2 regions of the Streptomyces sp. NPDC033177 genome follow, and region 2 is predicted to be linked to the other one. Evidence: riboswitches for the same ligand, from Rfam matches in the RefSeq annotation. Region 2 holds a riboswitch; the other holds the start of a gene.
The links. Region 2 has a riboswitch for glycine ahead of gcvT (glycine cleavage system aminomethyltransferase GcvT). Riboswitches for the same ligand answer to the same signal wherever they lie in the genome.
Positions count from the first base shown of each region.

Region 1: linked by a shared signal. The riboswitch ahead of gcvP (aminomethyl-transferring glycine dehydrogenase) and the one ahead of gcvT (glycine cleavage system aminomethyltransferase GcvT) in region 2 are both predicted to bind glycine.

Region 1 is NZ_JBVIPS010000001.1:1,308,824-1,323,109, reverse strand. It holds gene ACZ5U5_RS06030 (sugar phosphate nucleotidyltransferase) at 1-2,315, shown strand, start outside; gene ACZ5U5_RS06025 (DUF881 domain-containing protein) at 2,405-3,304, shown strand; gene ACZ5U5_RS06020 (small basic family protein) at 3,301-3,633, shown strand; gene ACZ5U5_RS06015 (DUF881 domain-containing protein) at 3,639-4,520, shown strand; gene ACZ5U5_RS06010 (FHA domain-containing protein) at 4,603-5,571, shown strand; gene ftsR (transcriptional regulator FtsR) at 5,587-6,330, shown strand; gene ACZ5U5_RS06000 (bifunctional nuclease family protein) at 6,384-6,857, shown strand; gene ACZ5U5_RS05995 (MerR family transcriptional regulator) at 7,028-7,663, shown strand; gene ACZ5U5_RS05990 (DNA polymerase IV) at 7,701-9,125, shown strand; gene ACZ5U5_RS05985 (PRC-barrel domain-containing protein) at 9,140-9,520, opposite strand; glycine riboswitch at 9,665-9,762, shown strand; gene gcvP (aminomethyl-transferring glycine dehydrogenase) at 9,960-12,845, shown strand; gene ACZ5U5_RS05975 (DUF5999 family protein) at 12,947-13,153, opposite strand; gene ACZ5U5_RS05970 (hypothetical protein) at 13,460-14,044, opposite strand.
Region 2 is NZ_JBVIPS010000013.1:28,422-42,707, forward strand. It holds gene ACZ5U5_RS36605 (glycoside hydrolase family 25 protein) at 1-79, shown strand, start outside; gene ACZ5U5_RS36610 (NADPH-dependent F420 reductase) at 107-766, opposite strand; gene ACZ5U5_RS36615 (RNA polymerase sigma factor) at 989-1,684, shown strand; gene ACZ5U5_RS36620 (CU044_5270 family protein) at 1,681-2,835, shown strand; gene ACZ5U5_RS36625 (FadR/GntR family transcriptional regulator) at 2,963-3,655, opposite strand; gene leuA (2-isopropylmalate synthase) at 3,986-5,692, shown strand; gene ACZ5U5_RS36635 (ABC transporter ATP-binding protein) at 5,689-6,489, shown strand; gene ACZ5U5_RS36640 (EF-hand domain-containing protein) at 6,550-6,765, opposite strand; gene ACZ5U5_RS36645 (GNAT family N-acetyltransferase) at 6,847-7,506, shown strand; gene ACZ5U5_RS36650 (L-serine ammonia-lyase) at 7,529-8,899, opposite strand; gene glyA (serine hydroxymethyltransferase) at 9,115-10,374, opposite strand; gene gcvH (glycine cleavage system protein GcvH) at 10,405-10,782, opposite strand; gene gcvT (glycine cleavage system aminomethyltransferase GcvT) at 10,841-11,974, opposite strand; glycine riboswitch at 12,011-12,130, opposite strand; glycine riboswitch at 12,131-12,238, opposite strand; gene ACZ5U5_RS36670 (AAA family ATPase) at 12,392-13,063, shown strand; gene ACZ5U5_RS36675 (enhanced serine sensitivity protein SseB) at 13,197-14,000, shown strand; gene ACZ5U5_RS36680 (enhanced serine sensitivity protein SseB C-terminal domain-containing protein) at 14,126-14,286, shown strand, end outside.

The DNA.
Region 1 (14,286 bases), on a different contig from region 2:
AGAATTACTTCGGCGATGGTGAAGAGCTCGGGATGGAGCTCACCTATGCCAATGAGGAGAAGCCACTCGGCACTGCCGGGAGTGTGAAGAACGCCGAGGAAGCATTGAAGGACGATGCCTTCCTCGTCATCTCCGGTGACGCGTTGACCGATTTCGACCTCACCGAACTGATCAACTTCCACAAGGAGAAGGGCGCGCTGGTCACCGTCTGTCTGACGCGCGTCCCCAATCCGCTGGAATTCGGCATCACCATCGTGGATGAAGAGGGGCAGGTCGAGCGCTTCCTGGAGAAGCCGACCTGGGGGCAGGTCTTCTCCGACACGGTGAACACGGGCATCTACGTCATGGAACCCGAGGTCTTCGACTACGTCGACCCCGATGTGTCGGTGGACTGGTCCGGCGACGTCTTCCCGCAGCTCATGAAGGAAGGCAAGCCCATCTATGGGTACATCGCCGAGGGCTACTGGGAGGACGTCGGCACGCACGAGAGCTACGTCAAGGCTCAGGCGGACGTGCTGGAACGCAAGGTCGACGTAGAACTCGACGGCTTCGAGATCTCGCCCGGTGTGTGGGTTGCCGAAGGCGCCGAGGTCCATCCCGACGCCACGCTGCGCGGACCGCTCTACATCGGTGACTACGCCAAGGTGGAGGCAGGCGCCGAGATTCGTGAGCACACGGTCCTGGGGTCGAACGTCGTGGTAAAGACCGGCGCCTTCCTGCACAAAACCGTGGTGCACGACAACGTCTACATCGGCCAGCACAGCAACCTGCGGGGCTGTGTGGTCGGGCGGAACACCGACATCATGCGGGCCTCCCGCATCGAGGACGGTGCCGTCATCGGCGACGAGTGCCTGGTCGGTGAGGAATCGATTATCCAGGGCAATGTCCGGGTGTATCCGTTCAAGACGATCGAGGCAGGCGCGTTCGTCAACACCTCCGTCATCTGGGAGTCCCGGGGCCAGGCCCATCTCTTCGGGGCACGCGGTGTCTCCGGGATCCTGAACGTGGAGATCACTCCGGAGCTCGCGGTGCGGCTCGCGGGGGCGTACGCCACGACCCTCAAGAAGGGCTCGACCGTCACCACGGCCCGTGACCATTCGCGAGGCGCGCGGGCGCTGAAGCGAGCGGTGATCTCGGCCCTGCAGGCCAGCGCCATCGACGTACGGGACCTGGAGAACGTACCGCTGCCCGTGGCGCGGCAGCAGACCGCTCGGGGCAGTGCCGGCGGGATCATGATCCGGACGACGCCCGGGGTACCGGACTCCGTCGACATCATGTTCTTCGACGGGCGAGGAGCCGACCTTTCGCAGGGGAGCCAGCGGAAGCTGGACCGGGTGTACGCGCGCCAGGAGTACCGGCGGGCGTTCCCCGGGGAGATCGGAGATCTGCACTTCCCGTCCAGTGTCTTCGACTCCTACACGGGTTCGTTGCTGCGCAATGTCGACACCACCGGTGTGGCCGAGTCGAATCTGAAGGTCGTCGTCGACGCCTCGAACGGAAGTGCCGGGCTTGTGCTGCCGAGCCTTCTGGGGCGGCTCGGCGTCGACGCGCTGACCATCAACCCGGGGCTCGACGAGTCGCGTCCGACCGAGACCTACGAGTCCCGCAGGTCGGGCCTGGTGCGGCTGGGCGAGATCGTGGCGTCGTCGCGTGCCGACTTCGGTGTGCGCTTCGACCCGGTCGGCGAGCGGCTTTCGCTCGTCGACGAGAAGGGGCGGATCATCGAGGACGACCGGGCGTTGCTGGTCATGCTCGACCTGGTCGCCGCGGAACGCCGCAGTGGTCGGGTCGCGCTGCCGGTCACGACGACGCGCATCGGTGAGCAGGTGGCCGCGTACCACGGGACGCAGGTGGACTGGACGACCACGTCGCCCGACGACCTGACGCGCGTGGGTCGTGACGAGTCGACCATCTTCGGTGGCGACGGGCGAGCCGGGTTCATCATTCCCGAGTTCAGCAGCGTCTTCGACGGGACGGCTGCCTTTGTGCGGCTCATCGGCCTCGTGGCGCGTACGCAGCTCACGCTGAGCCAGATCGACGCGCGTATCCCGCGCGCCCATGTGCTGCGGCGGGACCTCGCGACGCCGTGGGCGGTCAAGGGGCTCGTGATGCGGACCGTGGTGGAGGCCGCGGGGGAGCGTTCGGTGGACACCACCGATGGCGTGCGGGTCGTGGAGTCCGACGGGCGGTGGGTGTTGGTGCTGCCCGACCCGGCGGAGGCCGTCACCCATCTGTGGGCCGAGGGGCCCGACGACGCGTCGGCCCAGGCGTTGCTCGACGAGTGGTCCGCCGTGGTGGACAGCGCCGGTCGCTGACCGCCGACACCGGCCGGACGGCACCCCTGCGAGGTGCCGTCCGGCCCACCGGTGGGGCCATTCGGAGGTAGCGCCCGCGACGTGCGACGATGTGCGGCATGCCGCAGCAGCCCCCCGTTCGGAGCACCCCCTCGCGCCCCCGGCGCCCGGACGCCTCCATGTCGCTGCTGAACACGGTCATGGACCACAGCCTGGACGAGGGTTACGCCGAGGCGGCGGCCCGCAAGAAGGCTCAAGGCGCCGGTGGGGTGCCGCGTCCGCTGCGGGCGAAGCTCGGTCTGGCCCTCGGTCTCGTGCTCGCGGCCCTGGTGGTGACGGTGGGTGCCGCGCAGGCGCGGATAGCGGCTCCGGTCGTCGCCAAGGAGCGCGCGGAGCTCATCGACCGGATCGAGTCGGCGACCTCGGACGCCGACGAGCTCGAAGGGGACGTCGAGACGCTCCGCGACGACGTGGGCGAGCGGCAGCGTGAGGCGCTGAAGAAACACGGGGGCAGCAAGGGCGAGTTGGTGTCCCTGCTCTCCGGTGCCACCAAGGTCCATGGGACCGGCGTGAAGCTTGTGGTGGACGACGCCAAAGAAGCCGACCAGGGCGGGGGCGGGCCGCGCGAGAGCGCGGGGTTCTCCGACACCGGTCGGGTGCGCGACCGTGACATGCAACGAGTCGTCAACGGCCTGTGGCAGTCCGGCGCGGAGGCGATCGCCATCAACGACCAGCGGCTGACGGCGCTGTCGGCGATCAGGGCCGCGGGGGACGCGATACTGGTCGACAACAAGCCGCTGGTGCCGCCGTATACGGTGCTTGCCGTAGGCGACGGACAGAACTTGAGCACCAGATTCCAGAACAGTCGCGACGGTCAGTATCTGCATGCTCTGCAGGAGAACTTCGGTGTCAGGACCAGCATTTCCGTCCAGGATGATGTCCGACTGCCGGCAGCACCGAGTGTGACCGTACGTACAGCAGAGCCGAAGGCAGGAAAGGGCACATCGTGATCGCCGTACTGGGCCTCGTCGTGGGAGTCGTGGCCGGATTGTTGGTCCGGCCCGAGGTTCCGGCCGTGGTCGAGCCGTACCTTCCCATCGCCGTGGTGGCGGCACTCGACGCGGTGTTCGGAGGCCTGCGCGCGATGCTCGACGGCATCTTCGACGACAAGGTCTTCGTGGTGTCGTTCCTCTCGAACGTGGTCGTGGCAGCCCTGATCGTGTTCCTCGGCGACAAGTTGGGCGTGGGCGCCCAGCTCTCCACCGGTGTCGTGGTGGTGCTCGGAATCCGGATCTTCTCCAACGCCGCCGCCATCCGCCGACACGTCTTCAGGGCGTGACGCGGATGGGTACGGAGAAGACGCCCGGGGGCGACGACAACCGGAGCAGGGAACTGCCCGCGGAGGTGCGCAGCGTGCCCGCGGAGCCCGGGGACGGCGCAGCGCCCGAGCGGGACGAACCGCAGGACGCGCGGCACGACGAGTCTCAGGACGGGAAGACCCCGCTCAGCGGTCGGCAGCGGCTGGCCCAAGGGCTGTGGCCGCCTCGCGTCACGCGTCCGCAACTCATCGTGGCCCTGCTGTTGTTCGTGCTGGGGCTCGGTCTTGCCATCCAGGTGCGCTCCAACAACGACAGCAGTGCGCTGCGCGGGGCGCGTCAGGAAGATCTCGTACGCATCCTCGATGAACTCGATGACCGTACACAGCGTCTGGAAGGTGAGAAGCAGCGTCTCGAGGACCAGCGCACCGGTCTTGAGAACAGCTCGGACCAGGCCGAGGAGGCCCGCAAGCAGACGGTCGAGAAGGAGCGTCAACTCGGCATTCTGGCGGGCACCGTGGCGGCGCAGGGTCCTGGTATCACGCTGACCATCGATGACAAGAAGGGGTCGGTCGAGGCGGACATGCTGCTTGACGCCATCCAGGAGCTGCGTGCCGCGGGTGCCGAGGCCATCCAGATCAATGATGTACGCGTAGTGGCCAACACCTATCTTTCGGATACGGACAGTGGTGGTGTCCGGGTGGACGGCCGCAAGGTCGGCAAGCCGTACCGGTTCAAGGTGATCGGGAAGCCGCAGGACCTCGAGCCGGCGCTGAACATCCCAGGTGGAGTGGTGCAGACTCTGGAGAAGGAGCAGGCCACCGCCACCGTGACGCGAGCGGAGAAGATCGTGGTGGACGCCTTGCGAGCGGCGAAGCGGCCTGACTACGCTCGGTCGTCGTCGCAGTGAGGCGGGGGTGCATGGGGGCCGCCGGTCAAGGGCATGAGGTTGCGGGGGGTCGGCGCACCGTAAGCGTGGTGCGTGGTGGAAACTGTTTGGTGGATACGGACGTTGTGAGGATGTCTGTGCTGCCGATGTACGCCGGTGTGTGCAATCAGGGTTCGTCCTGCCCCACGGGCGGGTCTGTTTCGGTCAAGGGGAATCGCCCGTGAAGTTGTTTGCGAAGTTGTTCGGCAAGAGCGCACGTGAGGACAGTGGCAATCCCGCCACCGCCCGGCACCGTGCCCCGCGCCATGGAGATGCCGAGGAGCAGGGCGGCGAGCGCCCGATGTTCCGTGACCAGGTCGGTGGGCCAGGCGGTGACATTTCGGGCGCGCAGGGCGCGTCGTCTGTTGACCCTGCCGGTCCGGGCCGCATAGGTTTCGGAGAACCGTCAACCTCAAGTACGGGTGGAGGGTTTACCCCCGATCCGTACGCATCGAATGCCCCCGCGGGGCAGCCGCGGCAGGAGGATCCGTCCATGGCCCTGGTGTGTACGAGGTGCGGGAACCGCAACGCCGAGGCGAGCCGGTTCTGCTCCAACTGCGGCGCGCCGCTGCGGGCCGGGGCCGCGCCGGAGCGTCCGTCCGAGACGACCTCGACGATCTCCATCTCGGGCCTTGAGGCCTACGACGCGGAGGTGACGGGGCAGACCGCCTCGCCCGCCCTCTCGCCGGAGGCCCAGGCCGCCGTTGACGCACTGCCGCTCGGTTCCGCGCTCCTCGTGGTGCGCCGTGGGCCGAACTCGGGCAGCCGCTTCCTGCTGGACGGCGAGCTGACCACGGCGGGGCGCCACCCGCAGAGCGACATCTTCCTGGACGACGTGACCGTCTCGCGTCGTCACGTGGAGTTCCGTCGCCTCGGGGACGGTTCCTTCACCGTCGCCGACGTGGGCAGCCTCAACGGCACGTACGTCAACCGGGAGCGCATCGACTCGGTCGCGCTGTCGAACGGCGACGAGGTGCAGATCGGCAAGTACCGGCTGGTCTTCTACGCGAGCCAGCGGGGCATCGGTATCTGATCCTCAGGAAGGTCCATGCTTCAAACACCGAGGGGCGGTGCCGGGAACGGCACCGCCGCCGAGGACCGTCGGCTGATGAGCATCGGCGCCGTGTTGAACGCGCTGCGTGACGAGTTTCCCGAGGTCACCATCTCCAAGATCCGTTTCCTGGAGTCGGAAGGGCTCATCGAGCCGGAGCGCACGCCCTCGGGTTACCGCAAGTTCAGCCCCCAGGACGTCGAGCGGCTCGGCCACGTCCTGCGCATGCAGCGGGACCACTATCTGCCGCTCAAGGTGATCCGGGAACACCTGGACGCCCTGGAGCGCGGAGAGCGGGTCTCCACGCCCTCCCTGGGGCAGCCCCGCGAGCCGGGTGACGCCTGGGGCGTGAGTGACACCGAAGAGCCCACAGCTGCCCGTGTGGGCCGTGCTGAGCTGCTCGCAGCCGCCGAGATCGACGCGGAGCAGCTCGCCGACTGGGAGACGTACGGGCTCATCGTGCCCTTGCCGGACGGCGGTTATGACGCGGAGGCCGTGACGGTCGCCGCGCTCGTCGTGGAACTTGGGCGATTCGGTATCGAACCCAGGCATTTGCGCGCCATGAAATCGGCGGCCGAACGTGAGGCCGGCCTGGTCGACCAGGTCGTCGCGCCGCTGCGTCGGCACCGCAATCCGCAGACCAGGGCCCATGCGGAGGCCCGTACGAAGGAACTCGCCGGGCTGACCGGAAAGCTGCATTCTGCACTGGTGCAGACGGCGCTCGGGGTCCGGTTGCCCTGACTCGGGGGGTGCCCGACTACCCAAACCGGCCGGGCACGTCCTAGGGTTGCTGTGTGAACGAGCTCGACGTCGTAGGTGTCCGGGTGGAAATGCCCTCCAACCAACCGATCGTGCTCCTGCGTGAAGTGGGAGGCGACCGGTACCTCCCCATCTGGATCGGACCAGGGGAGGCGACCGCGATCGCCTTCGCACAGCAGGGGATGGCGCCCGCACGGCCGCTGACCCACGACCTGTTCAAGGACGTGCTGGAGGCGGTGGGTCAGGAGCTCACCGAGGTGCGCATCACGGACCTCCGGGAAGGTGTCTTCTACGCGGAGCTGGTCTTCGCCAGTGGAGTCGAGGTGAGCGCCCGGCCGTCCGACGCCATAGCGCTCGCGCTCCGTACGGGAACGCCGATCTACGGCAGCGACGGTGTCCTCGACGACGCGGGCATCGCGATTCCGGACGAGCAGGAGGACGAGGTGGAGAAGTTCCGCGAGTTCCTCGACCAGATCTCTCCCGAGGACTTCGGCACCAACAGCCAGTAGGCCGTCGTTTCCGGGGGCCCTGCTGACCATTCGGCTAGCCTTTCCCGGCGGTGCGGGACAGCAAACCACTCTTAGGGTGATTATCACTCGGCGTGCCGAGTGTGGCGATCGTTGACGAGCCCCTGGTGACTGCCTACCGTCGTGCAGGCAGGTCAAGGACGGAGGTCGGCGTGAGAAGCAGCGGCGACGGGACGGCGATGGGTGGGCCGTATCCGCTTCACAGCAGCACGGCCGGTCACTCTCCGCAGAGGCCGATGGCGGTTCAGGGGAGCGTTCAGGGGAGCGGGGACGCCACGTCCGGACAGTCCGAACAGGAACAGATCGGTTACCGGGGACCGACCGCGTGTGCGGCCGCCGGCATCACGTACCGACAGCTCGACTACTGGGCCCGTACGGGCCTCGTGGAGCCCAGTGTGCGGTCCGCGGGTGGTTCGGGGACCCAGCGGCTCTACAGCTTCCGGGACGTCGTTGTCCTGAAGATCGTGCGGCGCTTCCTCGACACGGGTGTGTCCCTGCAGAACATCCGGACCACGGTCCAGCATCTGCGCGACCGCGGTTTCCAGGATCTGGAGCGGATGACGCTCATGAGCGACGGCGCGACGGTCTACGAGTGCACGTCGCCCGACGAGGTCCACGACCTGCTCCAGGGCGGCCAGGGCATTTTCGGGATCGCCGTGGGCGTCGTGTGGCGTGACGTGGAGGGGGCTCTCTCGCAGCTGCACGGGGAGCGGATCGACACCGGGGAGACGCTGGTGCGTCAGAACCCCGCCGATGAGCTCGCGAGGCGGCGCAACAGGGCCGTGTGAGGCGGCGTTGTCAGTGGCGTAGGGCAGCATCAGAGGTGTGAGAACCGCGCCCACGATCCTGCATCTCGACATGGATGCCTTCTACGCGTCCGCAGAGCAGGCCGCGAAGCCGAGTCTGCGCGGGAAAGCCGTGGTCGTGGGCGGGCTCGGACCGCGGGGCGTGGTGGCCACTGCGTCGTACGAGGCGCGGAAATTCGGTGTGCACTCGGCGATGCCGATGGGGCAGGCGCGGCGTCTGGCGCCCAATGCCGCCTATCTGGTGCCCCGCTTCGGGCTCTACCGCGAGATCAGCGACCAGGTGATGACGCTGCTGCGGGAGCTGTCGCCGCTGGTGGAGCCGCTCAGCCTGGACGAGGCATTCGTCGACCTGGAGGCGGGCGGGGTGGCCGACGACCGGGCGTCCGCGCTGGAGGTGGGCGAGCGGCTGCGCGCGGACATCAAGGCGGTGACGGGGCTCGCGGGATCGGTCGGGCTCGCCGCGTCCAAGATGCTGGCGAAGATCGCTTCGGAGGAGGCCAAGCCCGACGGGCTGCGGCTGATAGTGCCGGGCACCGAGCGGGACCTGCTCGCGCCGATGTCGGTGCGGACCCTGCCCGGCGTCGGTCCTGCAACCGGGGATCATCTGCGGCGAGGCGGCATCACGACCGTGGGGGAGATCGCGGAGGCGGGCGAGGACGAGCTCGTACGGCTGCTCGGGAAGTCGCACGGCAGCGCGCTGTACGCGATGGCGCTTGCGCGGGACGAGCGGCCCGTGGTGGCGGAGCGGGAATCCAAGTCGGTCAGCGTCGAGGACACGTACGACGTCGACATCCATGACCGGGTACGGGTCAGGGGCGAGGTCGCGCGGCTCGCCGAGCGGTGCGTGGAGCGGCTGCGGGCGGCCGGGCACTCGGGGCGGACCATCGTCCTGAAGGTGCGGCGGTTCGACTTCTCGACACTGACGCGCTCCGAGACGCTGCGTGGGCCCACGGACGACCCCGGGGTGGTGCGCGAGGCCGCCGCGCGGCTCCTGGAGTCCGTGGACACCACCGGAGGTGTGCGGCTCCTCGGGGTGGGCGTCACGGGGCTCGCGGACTACACGCAGGAGGACCTCTTCGCGCAAGCGCAGGCTCAGGCGCAGGCCGAGGCTCAGGCGGAGGCCGCGCAGGCCCTGGAGACGCAGCAGGACGCGGAGGAGGAGCGGGCCGGTGAGGCCGCGGCGCAGCCCGTGGCCGAGACGGCGGCGGAGCCGGTCGTTCCTGCCGAGCGGCGGTGGGCCGCCGGGCACGACGTGCGGCATGCCGAGTTCGGGCACGGGTGGGTGCAGGGCAGTGGCCTGGGGCGGGTCACGGTGCGCTTCGAGACGCCCGAGTCGAGGGCGCCGGGGCGGGTGCGGACGTTCCGTACGGATGATCCGGCGCTCGAGCCCGCGGAGCCGTTGCCCCTGGTGGCGGCCCCCGAGGCGGTGGTGGAGCCGCCGTGATGCCGATGCGGGTGTCAGGGGCTGTCCCGGCCCGCGATGTTGCCGAAGTCCTTGTCCGGCGGTGGTGTGGAGGGCGGGGGTGTGATGTCCAGGCCGTAGTGGTGGTAGAGCTGCAGTTCCTGTTCGGGGGAGAGGTGGCGGCCCACGCCGAAATCGGGGGCGTCCTTGATCAGTGAGCGCTCGAAGGGGATGTGCAGGGTGCCGTCGCTCCTGAGTTCGCTCGGTTCCAGGGGGACGAAGGTGTCTCGGCTGAACAGGCCCGTGCGTATGGCCGCCCACTCCGGGGCGCCCGTGGCGTCGTCGAGATAGACCTCGTCGATCGTGCCGATCTTGGCCCCGTTCCGGTCGAACGCCTTCCGGCCGATCAAATTGCGCGGATCGATGTCGGTCTGCACGGGCCCTCCAACGGGTCGAGGCGTGTCGAAGTGGGGCGTAACTCATCCTCGTTCGTTCGCAATCACTACGAAAGAGCACTTCGGGGCAGGTGGCCACTCGAGGGAACGGCCACGGTCCTCGCTGGTAGGCTGGCGCTTGGCTGCTGACCCCGTGCGGGAGAGCTCTCCGGTCGAAACACCGGAGGCGCCGAAGGAGCAACTCCTCCCCGGAATCTCTCAGGCCCCTGTACCGCACGGACGAGGTCACTCTGGAAAGTAGGGCGGGCGTCGGGCGGGCACGTCCGGTCCCCTTCCTCACCGACGGTGAAAGCCGGTTCGACGCCTCTCGCGGGGCTTGGACCGGTGAAACTCTCAGGTTGAGATGACAGAGGGGGAGGCCGTCCGGGTACCCGCGCCGTGGTGCCCCTCGCAGGTCGCGTCAGACCAGGAGGCCTCCGCAATGACCGCCACACCTCGTATCCCGCTCTCCGAGCTCGAACAGGGCATTCCCTTCGAGCAGCGGCACATCGGTCCCGATGTGGAAGCGCGGGCCAAGATGCTCGCGCAGGTCGGGTACGGCTCGCTCGACGAGCTCACCGCGGCCGCCGTGCCGGATGTGATCAAGAACGCCGAGGCGCTGAACCTGCCCGGGGCGCGCACCGAGGCCGAGGTGCTCGCCGAGCTGCGCTCCCTCGCCGACCGTAACCAGGTCCTCGATTCCATGATCGGACTCGGTTACTACGGGACCTTCACGCCGCCGGTGATCCTGCGGAACGTGATGGAGAACCCCGCGTGGTACACCGCTTACACGCCGTACCAGCCGGAGATCTCCCAGGGACGCCTGGAGGCGCTGCTCAACTTCCAGACCGTCGTCGCCGAGCTGACGGGGCTTCCCACCTCCGGTGCCTCGCTGCTCGACGAGGGGACCGCCGCGGCCGAGGCCATGGCCCTTTCGCGGCGCATGGGCAAGGTCAAGGACGGTGTCTTCCTGGTCGACGCGGACGCCCTGCCGCAGACCATCGCCGTCATCCAGACCCGCGCCGAGCCGGCCGGTGTCGAGGTCGTCGTCGCCGATCTCAGCGAGGGCATCCCGGCCGAGGTCGCCGAGCGCGGTGTCGTCGGCGTACTGATCCAGTACCCCGGCGCCTCCGGCGCCGTACGGGACATAAAGCCCCTCATCGAGCAGGCGCACGAGATCGGCGCCATCGTCTCCGTCGCCGCCGACCTCCTTGCCCTGACGCTGCTCACCTCGCCCGGTGAGCTCGGCGCCGACATCGCCGTCGGCACGACGCAGCGCTTCGGTGTCCCGATGGGCTTCGGCGGTCCGCACGCCGGTTACATGGCGGTGCGCGAGAAGTTCGCGCGCAGCCTGCCGGGGCGGCTCGTCGGTGTCTCCGTGGACGCGGACGGCAACAAGGCCTACCGGCTCGCGCTGCAGACCCGTGAGCAGCACATCCGCCGCGAGAAGGCGACCAGCAACATCTGTACCGCTCAGGTGCTGCTCGCCGTGATGGCCGGAATGTACGCGGTCTACCACGGGCCCGAGGGCCTCAAGGCCATCGCGCGGCGCACCCACCGCTACGCGACCGTGCTCGCCGCGGGGCTCACCGCGGGTGGGGTCGAGGTCGTGCACGGCGCGTACTTCGACACGCTGACCGTGCGGGTGCCCGGCAGGGCCGAGACGCTCGTCGCCGCGGCCCGCGAGGGTGGCGTCAATATCCACCAGGTCGACGCCGACCATGTCTCCCTGGCCTGCGACGAGACCACCACGCGCAAGCAACTGACCGCGATCTGGGGTGCGTTCGGGGTCGAGGGCGACATCGAGGCGCTCGATGCCGAGACCGCGGACTCGCTCCCGGCGGCGCTGCTGCGCGCCGACGAGTACCTCACGCACCCCGTCTTCCACCAGTACCGCTCCGAGACTTCCATGCTGCGTTACCTGCGCAAGCTGGCCGACCGCGACTACGCGCTCGACCGCGGCATGATCCCGCTGGGCTCCTGCACCATGAAGCTCAACGCGACCACGGAGATGGAGCCGGTCACCTGGCCCGAGTTCGGGCAGCTGCACCCCTTCGCGCCCGCCCAGCAGGCGCAGGGCTATCTGACGCTCATCCGTGAGCTGGAGGAGCGGCTCGCCGAGGTCACCGGCTACGACAAGGTCTCGCTGCAGCCCAACGCCGGTTCGCAGGGCGAGCTCGCCGGACTGCTCGCCGTGCGCGGCTACCACCGCGCCAACGGCGACGAGCAGCGCACCGTCTGCCTCATCCCGTCCTCCGCGCACGGCACGAACGCCGCGAGCGCCGTGATGGCCGGCATGAAGGTCGTCGTCGTGAAGACCGCCGACGACGGCGAGATCGACGTCGACGACCTGCGCGCCAAGATCGAGAAGCACCGCGACGAGCTATCCGTGCTGATGATCACCTACCCGTCCACGCACGGCGTCTTCGAGGAGCACGTCGCCGACATCTGCGCCCAGGTGCACGAGGCGGGCGGCCAGGTCTACGTCGACGGGGCGAACCTCAACGCCCTGGTGGGCCTCGCCCAGCCCGGCAAGTTCGGCGGCGACGTCTCGCACCTGAACCTGCACAAGACCTTCTGCATCCCGCACGGCGGCGGTGGCCCCGGCGTCGGCCCGGTCGGTGTGCGCGAGCACCTCGCGCCGTACCTGCCCAACCACCCGCTGCAGCCCGCCGCGGGCCCCGAGACGGGCGTCGGTCCGATCTCCGCCGCGCCGTGGGGCTCGGCCGGAATCCTGCCGATCTCCTGGGCGTACGTACGCCTCATGGGCGGCGAGGGCCTCAAGCGCGCCACGCAGGTCGCCGTGCTGTCCGCGAACTACATCGCCAAGCGCCTGGAGCCGCACTACCCGGTGCTCTACACCGGCCCCGGCGGGCTCGTCGCGCACGAGTGCATCATCGACCTGCGCCCGCTGAGCAAGGCGACCGGTGTCAGCGTCGACGACATCGCCAAGCGGCTCATCGACTACGGCTTCCACGCGCCGACCATGTCGTTCCCGGTCGCGGGGACGCTGATGATCGAGCCGACCGAGAGCGAGGACCTGGTCGAGATCGACCGGTTCTGCGAGGCGATGATCAGCATTCGCGCGGAGATCGAGAAGGTCGGCGGCGACTGGCCCGCCGAGGACAACCCGCTGCGCAACGCCCCGCACACCGCGGCGGCGCTCGGCGGTGAGTGGGAGCACGCGTACAGACGCGAGGAGGCCGTGTTCCCGGCCGGCGTGGTGGCCGCCGACAAGTACTGGCCGCCGGTGCGCCGCATCGATCAGGCGTACGGCGACCGGAACCTGGTCTGCTCCTGCCCGCCGCTGGATGCGTACGAGGACTGATACCGGGGTCGGCCATCGGGGTCGGCACATGCGTGGGGGCCGGTCCGGAGGTTTTCTCTCCGGGTCGGCCCCTTTGTTGTCCGTGCCGTGCGGCCGTCGCGTCAGGCGGCGGTCATGATCTTGTCCGTGCCCAGCGGTCGATGCGGGGCGATGATCTGGCCGTCCGGCAGCAGCTCGCCGGTGTCCTCGAAGAGGAGGACGCCGTTGCACAGCAGGCTCCAGCCCTGCTCCGGGTGGCTCGCCATGAGGAGCGCGGCTTCCCGGTCTGCGGAGTCGGCTGTCGGGCACGGTGGTTGGTGCTGGCACATGGATGGGTTCTTTCGCTGCGATGAGATGGCTGTGACGTCTGCCTTGCGGCTCGATGCGGTGTTCATGGCCGCCCCCCGTTTAGTTCGGTCAGGTCCCAGTGTTGCCCTACGGACGCCGATCCGCAGGGATTTAGCGGCAGCGCTCCTTACTGCTTAATGACGTATCACCCGCCCGGACGGTTCAGCCCAACTGCACTGTCTCTTCGGGTGGTTCGGGGTGGTCATACCGGGCTAGTCCGTATGGGCACATCACGCGCCGAGCCCCGCGGCCTGGGCGGCGGCGGGGCACGGAGACGTACGGCGAGGTCAGGCGGGCGAGCCGAGCAGCGGTGCCGGGGTCATCCGGTGCGTGAGGACCTTCAGGAGCTCCGAGGCGCGGTGCGGGTGGTGCGCCGCGATGCCCGGGGGCGCGGGCGCGAGGGGCACGAGGACATCCGAGGGCGCGAGATGTCCGGCCGCGCCGTCCGCGGTGCAGTCGCCGTGCAACCAGAGTGTCAGCATGTAAAGCTCGGGTACGGACAACAGTCGTGGTTGGTACGGCATTGGCATCGCTTCGGCATGACGGAGGGCGCGTTCCGTGGACGCTATGTACGGACCTTCGAAGAAGTGCGAGAAGGTCCACCCGTCAGGCGTCAGCATCGTGTCCGCCGCGGCGACGGCTCGCTCGCCCGTGCGGATCAGGAAGCGCCACCCCGCGAGCCGGGTCGGCGCGGTGCCCGACGGGGTGATCCGGTCAAGTACGTGGACGGGCAACGGGAGTTCGGGGCTCACGGGTCCCTGCGCTGCACGCAGGGACGGGGTGCGGGCTTCGCGTACGGCGGTGGGTGAACCGAGTGCCGCGAGGACGCTGCGCAGGGCGGGCGCGGGAGCCGGGGGGACTTGCAGCGGCATGATGGGTCGCCTCTCTCATTCGACAGGCACGGTGGAACGAGGACAGGTGCGGACGTCGCTGTCTGCTCCGGGGCCAGAGGGGCGGGGGCTGGGGACCGCGAGCGCCAACTCTCTGCCTCGTTCGCGGAGTTTATACGACACGTGTTCAGGCAGTGTTTCGTCTAACCGCACCCGATATTGCCTGCAAGACGTTATTCGGTCGCCATTTTGCGGGCTTTAACCCGATTCTGGAAGAGCCCGTA
Region 2 (14,286 bases):
GTACACGTCGACGCCGCTGGACAAGAACGTCGCGGACTTCGCGAGCGAGGACGCGCTGCGGGAGTGGGCCACGCCGTAGCCGCTCCCGCCGCGCGACCGCTGGCTGTCAGGCCCGCCACTCCGCCGTGCGTTCCGGGGAGGCCTCGGAGAGGGCCTTGGTGATTGCTTCTGTGTCCTTGGCCAGGCCGTAGACCGGGGTGCCGGGCTGCTGGCGCCAGGAGTTGTCCTGGCCGCCGTTGTCGACGGTGTCGAAGCCGATCTCGTCGATGAGGTCGCGTACGACCTTCTTCGCGGCCTCGTCGTCGCCGGAGACCGGGAGGGCGACGCGGCCGGGGGTGCCCTTGGGCTGGGGCTTGTCGAGGATGTCCTGGGCGTACGTGCCGTTGAAGGCCTTGATGACCGGGTGGCCGATCTGGCGCTCGGTCCAGCGGCTCTCGGTCAGCCCCTCCTCGATCTCGGCGATCTTCCCGTCGCGCTGCTGGGGGTAGTAGTTGCCGGTGTCGATGACGGCGACGTTCTCGGCGGCGCCGTCGAGGACGTCTGACGGCAGGTTCGGTACGGCCTTCAAGGGGATCGTTATTACGACCACCTCCGCGCCGCGGGCTGCCTCCTCGACTGTCACCGGCTTCGCGCCGGTCTCCTCGGCGAGAGCGGTGAGGGTGTGCGGGCCACGGGAGTTCGCGACGGACACGTCGTGGCCGAGGGCCGTGAGGCGGCGGGTGAGGTTGCCGCCGATGTTGCCCGCGCCGATGATGCCGATCTTCATGACTGACCCTTCCGGGGGTGGTTCGCCGGTGTCTTGACGTAACGGAGCCAACCTCCGGAACAGCTGACGTATTCCTGCCGGAGGGCGGAGTCCGACACTTGCATCGGCAAGGTCATCGGGGAACTCCAGGGGGCGGTGTGACGCGGGGCACAGGAACTCCTCGGAGGTCGCGGAGAGGTACGTGGTGTGAGGCGTACTGAACCGGGAGAACCGGGAGACGGCATCCATGCTCGGATCCGGGCGGGGGAGCGGGAGGCGTTCGGTGAGCTGTACGAGGCGTATGCGCGGGCGGTCTACAACCACGCCCTTCGGCTGACCGGCGACTGGTCGACCGCCGAGGAGGTCATGTCCGAGACCTTCCTCGCGGCCTGGCGCACCCGCGACCGCCTTGAGCCCGACGGGGGTTCGCTCAAGCCGTGGTTGCTCGGCATCGCGACACACAAGGCGCAGAACGCCAACCGCGGCCTGCGCAGACGGCTCGCCTTTCTGTCCCGTCAGCCCCCGCCGCCCGAAGTGGCGGACTTCGCGGAGGAGTCGGCGGGGCGGATGGACGACGCGCGGCGGCTCGCGGCGGTGCACGGCGCGCTGCGCAGGCTGCGCCGCCCGGAGCGTGAGGTGCTCGTGCTGTGCGTGTGGTCCGGTCTTGACTACGCGCAGGCGGCGGAGGCGCTCGGCGTTCCGGTCGGCACGGTGCGCTCGCGGCTCTCGCGGGCCCGCGCACGGCTTCGGCGGCTGAGCGAGGACGGGGCGGATGCGACGGGTGTGCCGAAAGCGGAGGACGTGCTGGAGGCGGAGAACGTGCCGGGAGTGAAGAACATGCCGGGAGTGAAGAACGTGACGGAACCTCTCCGTGGTCGCGGAGAGGTAGAGAGTGAGGCCGCGTTCGCGGCCCTGCCCCTGCGGGAGGAATTCCGATGAATGCCGCCACGCCGTCCCGGGGAGAGGACGAGGCCGCTGAACTGGCCCGCCTGCTCCCGGAATCGGGCGAGGAAGAATGGGAACTCCCGCCGGGGCGTCACCTCCACCACAAGGACGTCCTGATGCAGCAGATCGACCGCGACACAGCCGCCGACACCGCCCGCGAAATCGTGACTGACGGAGGGAAGCCCGGCCCCGCCGCTCTCCGCCGCCGGTTGCTGCGTCCCGGAGTGCTGATGCCCGCCGCGGCCGCGCTGGCGGTGGCCGGCATCCTGACCGGCACGCTCTCCTCCGGCGACGCCGACGGCGTACGCGACATGGGTGCGGGCCGAGGTGCCACCCCCGGTGCCGCCGTCACGCTCGACCGGATCGCGAGCGCCTCCCTCAAGTCCGGGACGACGTCGGTGAAGGACAGCCAGTTCGTCTACACACGCAGCCTCGTCCAGAGCAACGACGGCGAGCTCGACGACCCGGTGAAGCTCGGCACCCCGTACACGGAGGAAATCTGGCTGAACCAGAACCCGGCCCCCGTCACGGACATCGGCATGAGCCGCGTGAGCGGGAAGGGCGCTCCGATGGCGGGGCAGGACGTGCCCATCGAGGCGTCCGCCGTGGACGGCTCCGATGAGTCCGGTGCCGTTCCGGAGGGGCCCGACCGCCCGACGTACGACTGGCTGGCCTCGCTGCCCACCGATCCCGACGCCCTCCTGAAGAAGCTGTACGCGGAGACGAAGGTGACCGGTGAGCGGGAGACGAAGGCGCAGGCCGTCTTCGACCGGATCGGGGAGTTGGTCGGCGGGACGGTCATGCCGCCGGAGAACGCCGCCGCCCTCTACAAGGCGGCCGCCAAGCTCCCTGGCGTGGTGCAGGTGCCGGACGCGGTGGACGCGGCGGGCCGCCACGGGATCGGCATCACCATCGAGGAGTCGGCGTTCGCGACGCGCTCCGAGTGGATCTTCGACAAGAAGACCTACGCCTATCTCGGTTCGCGCGGCTACCTGACGAAGAACCGCAAGCCGGGCGGCAAGCCGGGCAAGGCCGGGAACCCCGAGGTCCTGTACGGCTGCAACGCGGTCCTGGAGCGCGCCGTCGTGGATCAACGCGGCATGAAGCCGACCGGGTCCTCCGGTTCCACCACCGGCCGCGGCTGAGCACGGTTCGCTCCCACTGCCCGCACCAGCAGGAAGAGCAGCAGCCCGAACGGCGAGACGAGGATTTTCAGGACCAGGACCAGGACCAGGACCAGGAGCGGCTGGGTGGGGGCTAGTGGGGTGTCTGTTAGTGGTTGCGCAGCAAGCGGCCCAGGGTTTCCTGGAGTTCGGACTGGGCCACGCGTGCTGCCTCCTCCGCGTCCCTCGCCTCGACGGCCCGTACGAGCGCGGCGTGGGCTGCGTCGCCGTGGTTCGTCTCCTCCGTCCGTACGTCGATCAGGTCGAGGAGATGGAGCAGGCCCTCGCGCAGTACGGGGGCGAACTCCGCGAAGAGGTCCGTGAGCACGGGGTTGCGCGCCGCCGCCACGACCGCCGCGTGCAGGGCGATGTCGGCGTCGATGAAGGCGGCGTCGCTCGCCGAAGCCGTGGCCCTGCGGCCTTCGAGCGCGGCGCGCATCGCGGTGATGTCCTCGTCGGTGCGCCGCATCGCCGCGAGGCGCGCAGCCTGTACCTCCACCAGCATCCGCACCTCGTACACGTCCGAGACCGCTGCCCGCCGCAGCCGCGTCGGCCAGTCCGCGACCGGCTCCGTCGCGATGACGAAGACGCCGGCGCCCTGCCGGGCCTTGACGAGGCCCGCCCCTGCCAGGGAACGCAGGGCCTCGCGGACGGTGGAGCGGCCGATGCCGAGTTCCTTGGCCAGGGTCGTCTCGCCGGGGAGTTTGCTGCCGATGGGCCACTGGCCGCCGGTGATCTGTTCGCGCAGGCGCTTCGTGGCCTGTTCGACCAGGGGGCTGGGGCGCAGGGAGCCGAGCGGCATCCGGGGGCCTTTCATCGAGTGGTACCGACGCGTACTTGTCTGAGGAGTACTTGTCTGAGGAGCTGACGTGTGCCTAGTGTAGCCCCGTGATCTTCCGCGGTCTCCTCCTTCTCGGCTGCCGCGGCGGGGCCTGAAGCGACCGGCACCCCGCCGCGGGGTGCCGTGCTGCCGGTCGGCAACCGACCGCGAGCAGAAGGAACACCGCTTCCCATGAGCGCAACCGCCGCCACCGATGACGTCACCGCCGCCACCGCGACCGCAGGCAGCACGCACGCAGGCAGCACGTCCGCAGGCATCACGTACGACTGGAACCCCCAGCGCCCCGGCCCCATGCCCCACCACCGCTACCGCCCCTACCAGGACCGGGTCAACGTCCCTGCCCGGGACCGCAGCTGGCCCAGCGCCCGCATCCAACGCGCCCCCCTCTGGGTCCCCGTCGACCTGCGCGACGGCAATCAGGCGCTCGCCGAGCCGATGGACCCCGCCCGCAAGCGGCACTTCTTCGATCTGCTCGTCTCGATGGGCTTCAAGGAGATCGAGGTCGGCTATCCGTCGGCCAGCCGCGCGGACTTCGACTTCGTGCGCGACCTCGCCGCGCTCGCGGCGAGCGGCGGTGTCCCCGACGACATCAGCATCGTCGTCTTCACGCCCGCCAGGCCCGAACTCATCGACCGCACCTTCGAGTCGATCGAGGGCCTGCCCCGCGCCGTGGTGCATCTCTACATCCCCACCTCGCCCGTCTGGCGCGACGTGGTGCTCGGGCGGTCGCGCGCCCAGGTGCGCGAGGTCGTCACGGAAGCCGCCGCCCGCATGGCCCGCCTGGCCGACGCACGGCCGGGCGCGGACATCCGGTTCCAGTTCTCGCCGGAGACCTTCAACCTGACCGAGCCCGACTACGTACTCGAACTCTGTGACGGGCTGACCGAGTTGTGGGACGCGAGTCCCGCCCGGCCCGTCACGCACAACCTGCCGGCGACCGTCGAGATCGCGACCCCGAACGTGTACGCCGACCAGATCGAGTATCTGCACCGGCACCTCGCCCGACGTGACTCCGTCATCCTCTCCGTCCACCCGCACAACGACCGAGGCACCGGCGTCGCCTGCGCCGAGCTCGCCGTCCTGGCCGGGGCCCAACGCGTCGAGGGCTGCCTCTTCGGCAACGGCGAGCGCACCGGCAACGTGGACCTGGTGACCCTGGCCCTGAACCTCTACGCCCAAGGCGTCGACCCCATGGTCGACTTCTCGGACATCGACGCCGTGCGCGAGGTCGTCGAGCACTGCAACCGCCTGCCCGTGCACCCCCGCCACCCCTACGCGGGCGACCTCGTCCACACCGCGTTCTCCGGAACCCACCAGGACGCCATCAGCAAGGGGTTCGCCGAACACACCCGCCGGGCAGCCGAGTTGGGGATCGCCGAGAGCGAGGCGCCGTGGGACGTGCCGTATCTGCCCATCGACCCCGCCGACATCGGCCGCAGCTACGAAGCCGTCATCCGCGTCAACTCCCAGTCCGGCAAGGGCGGCATGGCGTATCTGCTGCAGACCCGGCACGGTCTCGACCTGCCCCAGCGCATGCGGCCCGACTTCTCGCGCGCGGTGCAGGAGGCGACCGACGACAGCGGTCAGGAGGCGAGTGCCAAGGAGCTGTACGAGCTGTTCCGCGCGACCTATGTCGCGCCGGGGCAGGGCGGCGGCGAGGTGGAGCTGATCTCGTGGACCACCGACCGGGCACCGGACGGCGCCCACCGGTTCGTCTGCACCCTCCAAGTCGGCGACCGCGCGGGGGACTTCGAGGGCGCGGGCAACGGCCCGCTCTCCGCGTTCGTCGAGGCGCTCGCCGCCGCCGGTATCACCGTCGACATCCTCGACTACTCCGAACACGCGGTCGGGGAGGGCGGCGGCAGCGAGGCCGTCGCGTACGCGGAGTGCCGGGTGGGCGGCGCCGTCCGCTGGGGCGCGGGTCTGGACACCTCGCTCCTGACCGCGTCCGTGCAGGCCGTGCTCGCCGCCGTGAACAGGGCGGGGGTCACCCGGTGACACCGCCGCCCCCCGTCCTGCACGCCGACACCGTCACCGTCGTCCGCGAAGGACGCCCCATCCTCGAAGAGGTCACCCTCACCGTACGCCCCGGCGAACACTGGGCGCTGCTCGGCGCGAACGGCGCCGGCAAGTCGACCCTGCTCGGCCTCTGCGGAGCCGTCACCCATCCCACGCATGGCACGGTCGAGGTGCTCGGCCGCCGCCTCGGCAGCGTCGACCTGCGGGATCTGCGCGCGTACGTAGGCCATGTGAACCCACGCCATCCGCTCCGGTCACCACTGCGGGCCCGCGAAGTCGTTCTCACCGGCCTCACCAACAGCGTGGAACCGCTGCCCCGTTGGCGCCCCACGTCCGAGCAGGAGGAGCAGGCCGACCACCTGATCGCCATGCTCGGCCTCGCCCACCGCACGGACGCGCGCTGGCCCACGCTCTCCCAGGGCGAGCGCGGCCGGACCCTGATCGCACGCGCGCTGATGCCGCGCCCGCGGCTCGTCCTGCTCGACGAACCGGCCACCGGGCTCGACCTCGCGGGCCGCGAAGGTCTACTCGAAAGCCTGGACACCCTGCGCGAGACGCATCCCGAGCTCGCCACGGTCCTGGTCACGCACCACCTGGAGGAGCTTCCGTCCGGTACCACGCACGCGCTGCTCCTTCGCGACGGGCGCGCGCTCGCCTCCGGCGCCGTGGACGACGTACTGACGAGCGACCAGATCAGCAAGTGCTTCGACCACCCGGTGCGGCTCGAGCGCACGGACGGGCGGTGGAGCGTGCGGGCGGCGCGGCACGCCCGCTGAGCCGAGCACGCAGGAGGGGCCCGGCGCTCTCGCTAACCGGGCCCCTCCCGCTCACCGCCACTACTTCTTGTTCAGGCTCGCCCAGAACTCGTCGAAGGAGAGGCGCTTGTCCTTGTCGGTGTCCTTCGTACCGATCACGGCCTCGGCCACCGTCTCGGTGACGTAGAAGTCCCCCATCTTCGCCATGGCCGACTTCCACTCGGCCGCCGTGATGAAGCCGTCGCCGTCCGCGTCGAACTGGTCGAACGTCTTACGCGCTTCCTCGATGTCCGCCACCGGATCCACCCCTTCTTCGTGCACTACTGACGAGGGTTAGGGTATCGGCCGTCCGAGGACGCGATCACAAGGAGTACGCCCATGGCCAGCACCCCTGCGACGCTCGGCACCATCCTCGACGCGGCGGCCTACGGGCGGTTCCCGCCGCCCGACGGCACGACCACCGTCGTGCCGCAGCCCTGTCACCGCGACGCCGGTGTGCTCGCCTTCACCGCGCACTCGGTGGTCTTCACGGACGAGGACCCGCGGTGGGTGCACGCCACCCTCGCCGCGCTGGACTGCGATCCGCTGGCCGCCACGATGAACCCGCTGTTCCTCGCCGCCTTCCTGGACCGCACCGGCCGCGCGACGGACACCACCGACCTCCTGACCGTGGCCGACGCCCTGCCGGGCGGCCCCGACCCGGCTCTGGACCTGCGCGAGATCGACGACCCCGACCACCCCCGGGTGGCACGGGCCCGCAAGCGCCGCGACGACGTACGGGTGTGGGCGTCCGCGGGCGGAGGGGTGCTGGTCCTCGGCCGGGGGCTCGCCGGGCGCTGGGAGGCGGCCATCGAGGTCGACGAGGACATACGCCACCGGGGCCTCGGCCGCGCGCTGGCCCTCGCCGCCCGGCACCTGGCGCCCGGCGCGTCCCACGTGTGGGCGCAGCAGTCCCCGGGCAACGCGCGCAGCGTGCGGGTCTTCCAGGCGGCGGGGTACCGGCCGGTGGGCGCGGAGGCGCTGTTCGTGGCGCGCTGAAGGCTGCCGGCGGCCGGGGGACTCAGCACTCGATGATGTTCACCGCGAGCCCGCCCCGCGCCGTCTCCTTGTACTTGACGCTCATGTCGGCACCGGTGTCCTTCATGGTCTTGATGACCTTGTCGAGGGACACCTTGTGGCTGCCGTCGCCGCGCATCGCCATCTTCGCCGCCGTCACGGCCTTCACGGCCGCCATGCCGTTGCGCTCGATGCACGGGATCTGGACGAGGCCGCCGACCGGGTCGCAGGTCAGGCCGAGGTTGTGCTCCATGCCGATCTCGGCCGCGTTCTCGACCTGCTCGGGGCTGCAGCCGAGCACCTCGGCGAGGGCGCCCGCGGCCATCGAGCAGGCGGAGCCGACCTCGCCCTGGCAGCCGACCTCGGCGCCGGAGATCGAGGCGTTCTCCTTGAAGAGCATGCCGATCGCACCCGCAGCGAGCAGGAAGCGGACCACGCCGTCCTCGTCGGCTCCGGGGACGAAGTTCATGTAGTAGTGCAGGACCGCCGGGATGATGCCCGCGGCGCCGTTCGTCGGGGCGGTCACGACGCGCCCGCCCGCCGCGTTCTCCTCGTTCACGGCCATCGCGTAGAGGGTGATCCACTCCATGGAGCGGGCCAGCGGGTCGCCCTCGGCACGCAGCTGGCGCGCCGAGTTGGCCGCGCGGCGGCGGACCTTGAGGCCGCCCGGCAGGATGCCCTCGCGGGACATGCCACGCGAGACGCAGGACTGCATGACGCCCCAGATGTCGAGCAGACCCGAGCGGATCTCCTCCTCGGTGCGCCACGCCTTCTCGTTCTCCAGCATCAGCGCGGAGATCGACAGGCCGGTCTCCGACGCCAGGCGCAGCAGCTCGTCGCCGGTGCGGAAGGGGTGCTTGAGGACCGTGTCGTCCGGCACGATCGGGTTCTCGCCGGCCACCGCATCGTCGTCCACGACGAAGCCGCCGCCCACGGAGTAGTACGTCTTCTCCAGGAGGAGGGCGCCCTCATGGTCGTACGCGAAGATCGTCATGCCGTTGGCGTGGTACGGCAGGGCCTTGCGGCGGTGCAGGACCAGGTCCTCGTCGAAGTCGAAGCCGATCTCGTGCATGCCGAGGACATTGAGGCGGCCGCTCGACTTGATCTGCTCGACGCGGTCGTCCGCCGACTCCACGTCCACCGAGCGCGGCGATTCGCCCTCCAGGCCGAGCAGCACCGCCTTCGGGGTGCCGTGGCCGTGGCCCGTCGCGCCGAGCGAGCCGTAGAGCTCGGCCCGTATGGCGGTGGTGTGGGCCATCAGGCCCTCGTTCTTGAGGCGGCTCGCGAAGATGCGGGCGGCGCGCATGGGACCGACCGTGTGGGAGCTGGACGGGCCGATGCCGATCGAGAACAGGTCGAAGACCGAGAGGGCCACGAGAAACTCCAATGGTGGTTGGTAGACGCCGTTGTCTGCCAGAGCATTCAGCGGCGCGACAGCGCCTCGGTTGAGGGTGGTGGCGGGCGACGGGTGGGCGGTGCAGAAAGCAGGGCGTGAGCCGGGGCATGGACCGGGGCACCGCACTCACTGTCCTCAGTGTCCAGTGTGCGCGGTGCCCCGAAGGTCCGTACGAAAGAAAGCGTACGAAAATGCTACAGGTTGGGGTACAGCGGGTGCTTCTCCGCCAAGGCGGAGACGCGGGCCTTCAGGGATTCCGCGTCGAAGCCCGGCTTCAGCGCCTCGGCGATGATGTCGGCGACCTCACGGAAGTCGTCCTCCTGGAAGCCACGGGTCGCGAGCGCGGGCGTACCGATCCGCAGGCCCGAGGTGACCATCGGGGGGCGCGGGTCGTTCGGGATCGCGTTGCGGTTGACCGTGATGCCGACCTCGTGGAGGCGGTCCTCGGCCTGCTGGCCGTCCAGCTCGGAGTTGCGCAGGTCCACCAGGACCAGGTGCACGTCCGTGCCGCCGGACAGGACGTCGACGCCGACGGCCTTCGCGTCGTCCTGCACCAGGCGCTCGGCCAGGATGCGGGCGCCGTCCAGGGTGCGCTGCTGGCGCTCCTTGAACTCCTCCGAGGCCGCGACCTTGAAGGAGACGGCCTTGGCCGCGATCACGTGCTCGAGCGGGCCGCCCTGGAAGCCGGGGAAGACCGCGGAGTTCAGCTTCTTCGCGAAGTCCTTGTTGCGGGCCAGGATGACGCCGCCGCGCGGGCCGCCGAGCGTCTTGTGCGTGGTGGAGGTGACCACGTCCGCGTACGGCACCGGGTTCGGGTGCAGACCGGCGGCGACGAGACCGGCGAAGTGCGCCATGTCGACCCACAGCTTCGCGCCGACCTCGTCGGCGATCCGGCGGAACTCCGCGAAGTCCAGCTGACGCGGGTAGGCGGACCAGCCCGCGATGATCACCTTGGGGCTGTTCTCCTTGGCCAGGCGCTCGACCTCGGCCATGTCGACCAGACCGGCCTCGTCCACGTGGTACGCGACCACGTTGAACTGCTTGCCGGAGAAGTTCAGGCGCATGCCGTGGGTGAGGTGGCCGCCGTGCGCCAGGTCGAGGCCGAGGATCGTGTCGCCGGGCTGGGCGATCGCGAAGAGGGCGGCCTGGTTGGCGGAGGCGCCGGAGTGCGGCTGGACGTTGGCGTACTCGGCGCCGAACAGGTCCTTGATCCGGTCGATCGCGATCTGCTCGGTGACGTCGACGTGCTCGCAGCCGCCGTAGTAGCGGCGGCCGGGGTAGCCCTCGGCGTACTTGTTGGTGAGGACCGTGCCCTGGGCCTCCATGACGGCGACCGGAGCGAAGTTCTCCGAGGCGATCATTTCCAGGGTGGACTGCTGACGGTGGAGCTCGGCGTCGACGGCGGCGGCGACGTCCGGGTCCAGCTCGTGGAGAGGGGTGTTGAGAAGCGACATCAGGTGGTCCCTAAGGGTCTTCGGGGGGCTTCAGCTGCCGGAGAACTCGGTGTACTCGTCCGCGGAGAGCAGGTCCTTCGGCTCTTCCGTGATCCGTACCTTGAAGAGCCAACCACCCTCGAACGGGGCGGAGTTGACCAGCGACGGGTCGTCCACGACGTCCTGGTTGGACTCGACGACCTCACCGGTCACCGGCGAGTACAGGTCGCTGACCGACTTGGTCGACTCGAGCTCGCCGCACGTCTCGCCCGCGGTCACCGCGGCACCGGCCTCGGGCAGGTCGGCGTAGACGACGTCACCGAGCGCGTTGGCCGCGTGCTCCGTGATGCCGACCGTCGCCACACCGTCCTCGGCGGCCGAGAGCCACTCGTGCTCCTTGCTGTAACGCAGCTGCTGGGGGTTGCTCATGACCTGAATTCTCCTGTACGCGGGGGAGTGCTGATGGACGAGGCTGTTGTGCGGGGTGTCACTTCTGGCGCTTGTAGAACGGCAGCGCCACGACCTCGTACGGCTCGTGCGTGCCCCGGATGTCCACTCCGACACCCTCGGTGCCGGGAGCCGCGTGCGCCGCGTCGACGTACGCGATGGCGATCGGCTTGCCCAGCGTGGGGGACGGTGCACCCGAGGTGACCTCGCCGATGACCTTGCCGTCGGCGACAACCGAGAAGCCCGCGCGCGGGACACGGCGGCCCGCGGCGATCAGACCGACCAGCTTGCGCGGGGGAGCGGCCTCGGCGCGCTCGGCGGCGGCCGCGAGCGCCGCGCGCCCCACGAAGGTGTCGGACTGCGAGGTCTTCTCGAACTTGACGACCCGGCCGAGGCCCGCGTCGAAGGGCGTCAGCTCCGCGGTCAGCTCGTGCCCGTACAGCGGCATGCCCGCCTCCAGGCGCAGCGTGTCGCGGCAGGAGAGCCCGGCGGGGACCAGGCCGACGGGCTCGCCGGCCTCCATGAGCGCGTTCCACAGCTTCTCGGCGTCGCCGGGCGCGACGAAGAGCTCGAAGCCGTCCTCGCCGGTGTAGCCCGTGCGGGCGATCAGCGCGGGCACGCCCGCGACGGTGCCCGGCAGGCCCGCGTAGTACTTCAGCCCGTCCAGGTCGGCGTCCGTGACTGATTTCAGGATGCCGGGGGACTCGGGCCCCTGGACGGCGAGCAGGGCGTACGCGTCGCGGTCGTCACGGACCTCGGCGTCGAAGCTGTCGGCGCGGGCGGTGAGCGCGTCGAGCACGACCTGGGCGTTCGAGGCGTTGGCGACCACCATGTACGCGGGGGCCTCGGGCTCGCCGAGCCGGTAGACGATCAGGTCGTCCAGGATCCCGCCGTCCTCGGCACAGATCATCGTGTAGCGGGCGCGGCCGACACCCACGGAGCCGATGTTGCCGACGAGCGCGAAGTTCAGGAGGTCCACGGCCTCGGGCCCGGTGACCGTGATCTCGCCCATGTGGGAGAGGTCGAAGAGACCGGCCTTGGTGCGCACGGCGTTGTGCTCGTCGCGCTCGCTCGCGTACCGCAGCGGCATGTCCCAGCCCGCGAAGTCGGTCATGGTCGCGCCGAGCGCACGATGCACGGCATCGAGTGCGGTCAGACGGGGGGCAGTACTCATTCGTGGAACTCCCAGGGGCATGACGGGCGAGGTCGATCCTCCCCATCTGTCATCGGAACCTGAGAGGTTCACCACGACCGCCCGTATGTCTCGTACAGGAGGTCATGACTTGCACCTTGGGTGGAGCCGCGCAGGCGGCCCGCTTTTCAGATGTGCCTCGCCCGCGCGGTACGGGGCCTGAGAGATTCAAGGGAGGGACTTGCTCCTTCGGCGCCCCGGTGCGTCGTGTGCGACGGCCACCGGGAACTCTCCCGCGCGGATTCAAACGGCCTGTATGGAGTTTGCGCGCACATCATTGCACGCGCCTGCGTCACAGGGCAGTGCCAGTCCAGTAATGCTGTTGTGCCGCATTACCTTCTCTTTACACTTGCCGGGGAAGCTGCGGGAAGCAGGTACGTGACCGCTAAGGGGAGGCCGATCACGGTGCGCAGGACGAGCGTCTACGCGACCAACACAGGGGTGGCCCTGCCCAAACAGGCCGCCGCCTCCACCAGGGAGAGCTGCGGCCCCCTGCCGGCCGTCGTCCGCGACCTGCGGCAGCGGACCGGCCACAGCCCGCACCGGCTCACGTTCGGCGAGGGCGACCTGATCGTCGTCTCCGGGTTGCCGGGAAGCGGCAAGTCCACGCTGATGCGCAGAGCCGTCGCGGGCCCGCGCATCGACTCGCAGGACACCCGTGACCGCTGGGCCCGCCGCATGCCGGGCCTGCTGCCGTACGCGGTGTACCGCCCGCTGGTCCGCCTCGCGCACTACGCGGGCCTGCGCAAGGCCCTGCGCTCCGGCGAGGGCGTCGTGGTGCACGACTGCGGCACCCAGGCCTGGGTGCGCCGCTGGCTGGCCCGCGAGGCCGCGCGGCGCGGCACGACCCTGCACCTGCTGCTGCTCGACGTGCCGCCGGACACCGCCATAGAGGGGCAGCTCGCCCGCGGGCGCGGCGTGTCGCGGTACGCCTTCGCGCGGCACCGCAGGACGGTCGGCCGGCTCGTCGGTGCCGCCGAGCGCGGCGACCTGCCGCGCGGCTGCGGCTCGGCGGTGCTCCTGGACCGGACGGCGGCCGGGGTGCTGCGGGGGATCGGCTTCGGGGGCTGAGCCGCCCGCCGCTTCGGAGCCTGAGCCGCCCGCCGCTTCGGGGGCTGAGCCGCCCGCCGCTTCGGAGCCTGAGCCGCCCGCCGCGTTAGGGTCGTGCCGCAGGCAGAGCGGGACCGAGCAGGGGTTAGAAGTGATGGACATTCCGGCGCAGGCGCACCCCCATCCGTACGGAGGATGGCCGGGCAACGAACTCGAAGAGGTGCTCGCGGCATCCCTGGGCACCCCCGGCGCGCCTCAGGCGTCCGCGGGGGCCCGCATCGTCGAGGTGCTCGGCCGCAGCCACGTCTGGGTCCCGCTGCCGAACGGCGGGGCGCCGGACAGCGGCACCCTCGACCTGCCCACGCTGGAGATCGACGGCCAGGCCTATGTCCCCGTCTTCAGCTCCGAGCAGCAGTTCCAGCAGGCCACCGGCGGGCGGATGGGGTGCACCGTGGCGCCCGCCGTGGAGTTCGCGCGCGGCCTGCCCCCGCAGCTGGGCATCGCGGTCAACCCGGACGGCATGGTCGGTGTGCCGCTGCCGCCGCCCGCCGTCGCCGAGCTCTGCCGCGCCGGGCGCACCCCGCTGGACGGCCCCGCGACCGGCGGCCGCGTACGCCTCTTCGAACCGGACTGGCAGGAGGACCCGGTGGACTTCCTGTCCGCCACGGCCCGCGAGTTCGAGGCCACCGGTGTCGTCCTGAGCGCCCGCCGCTGTCTGGCGAGCGTCGAGGGCGGTGACCCCTCGCTGTTCGTCGGCGTCGAACTGACCTCCTGGGAGGGCAACGCGCGCGAACTCCCGATGGAGGCCGTGGGCCGTGCCCTGGGGCACGCCCCGGTGGCCTGGCCGGTGAACCTGGTGCTGCTCGACGTGGCCCAGGACCCGGTCGCCGACTGGATGCGCGAGCGGGTCCGGCCCTTCTTCGGCCGGACCCCGGGACACGAGCACGGACGTGTGTAAGGACATGTGCAGGTACGTGTGTGAGGGTGCCGTACGTCAAGTCGGTGTCAGGATCGCCGCTTAAGCTGGTTTCATGAGCCGGAGTTCCACCGGGTCAGCGGGTCATCGCGAAGGGGCGGTTAAGGGTGAGTGCGTCGGGCACGGCTGCGGCCGGGCAGGTCGAGCACATGCTGCGCCAGGTGACGCCGGGGCGCTACGACGCCTACGAGGCGCTCCTGCGGGCGCTCGCCGCCGACCAGGTGTGGATGCTCCTCTGGCACGGCCAGGCCGGGTCCCCCGACGCGCA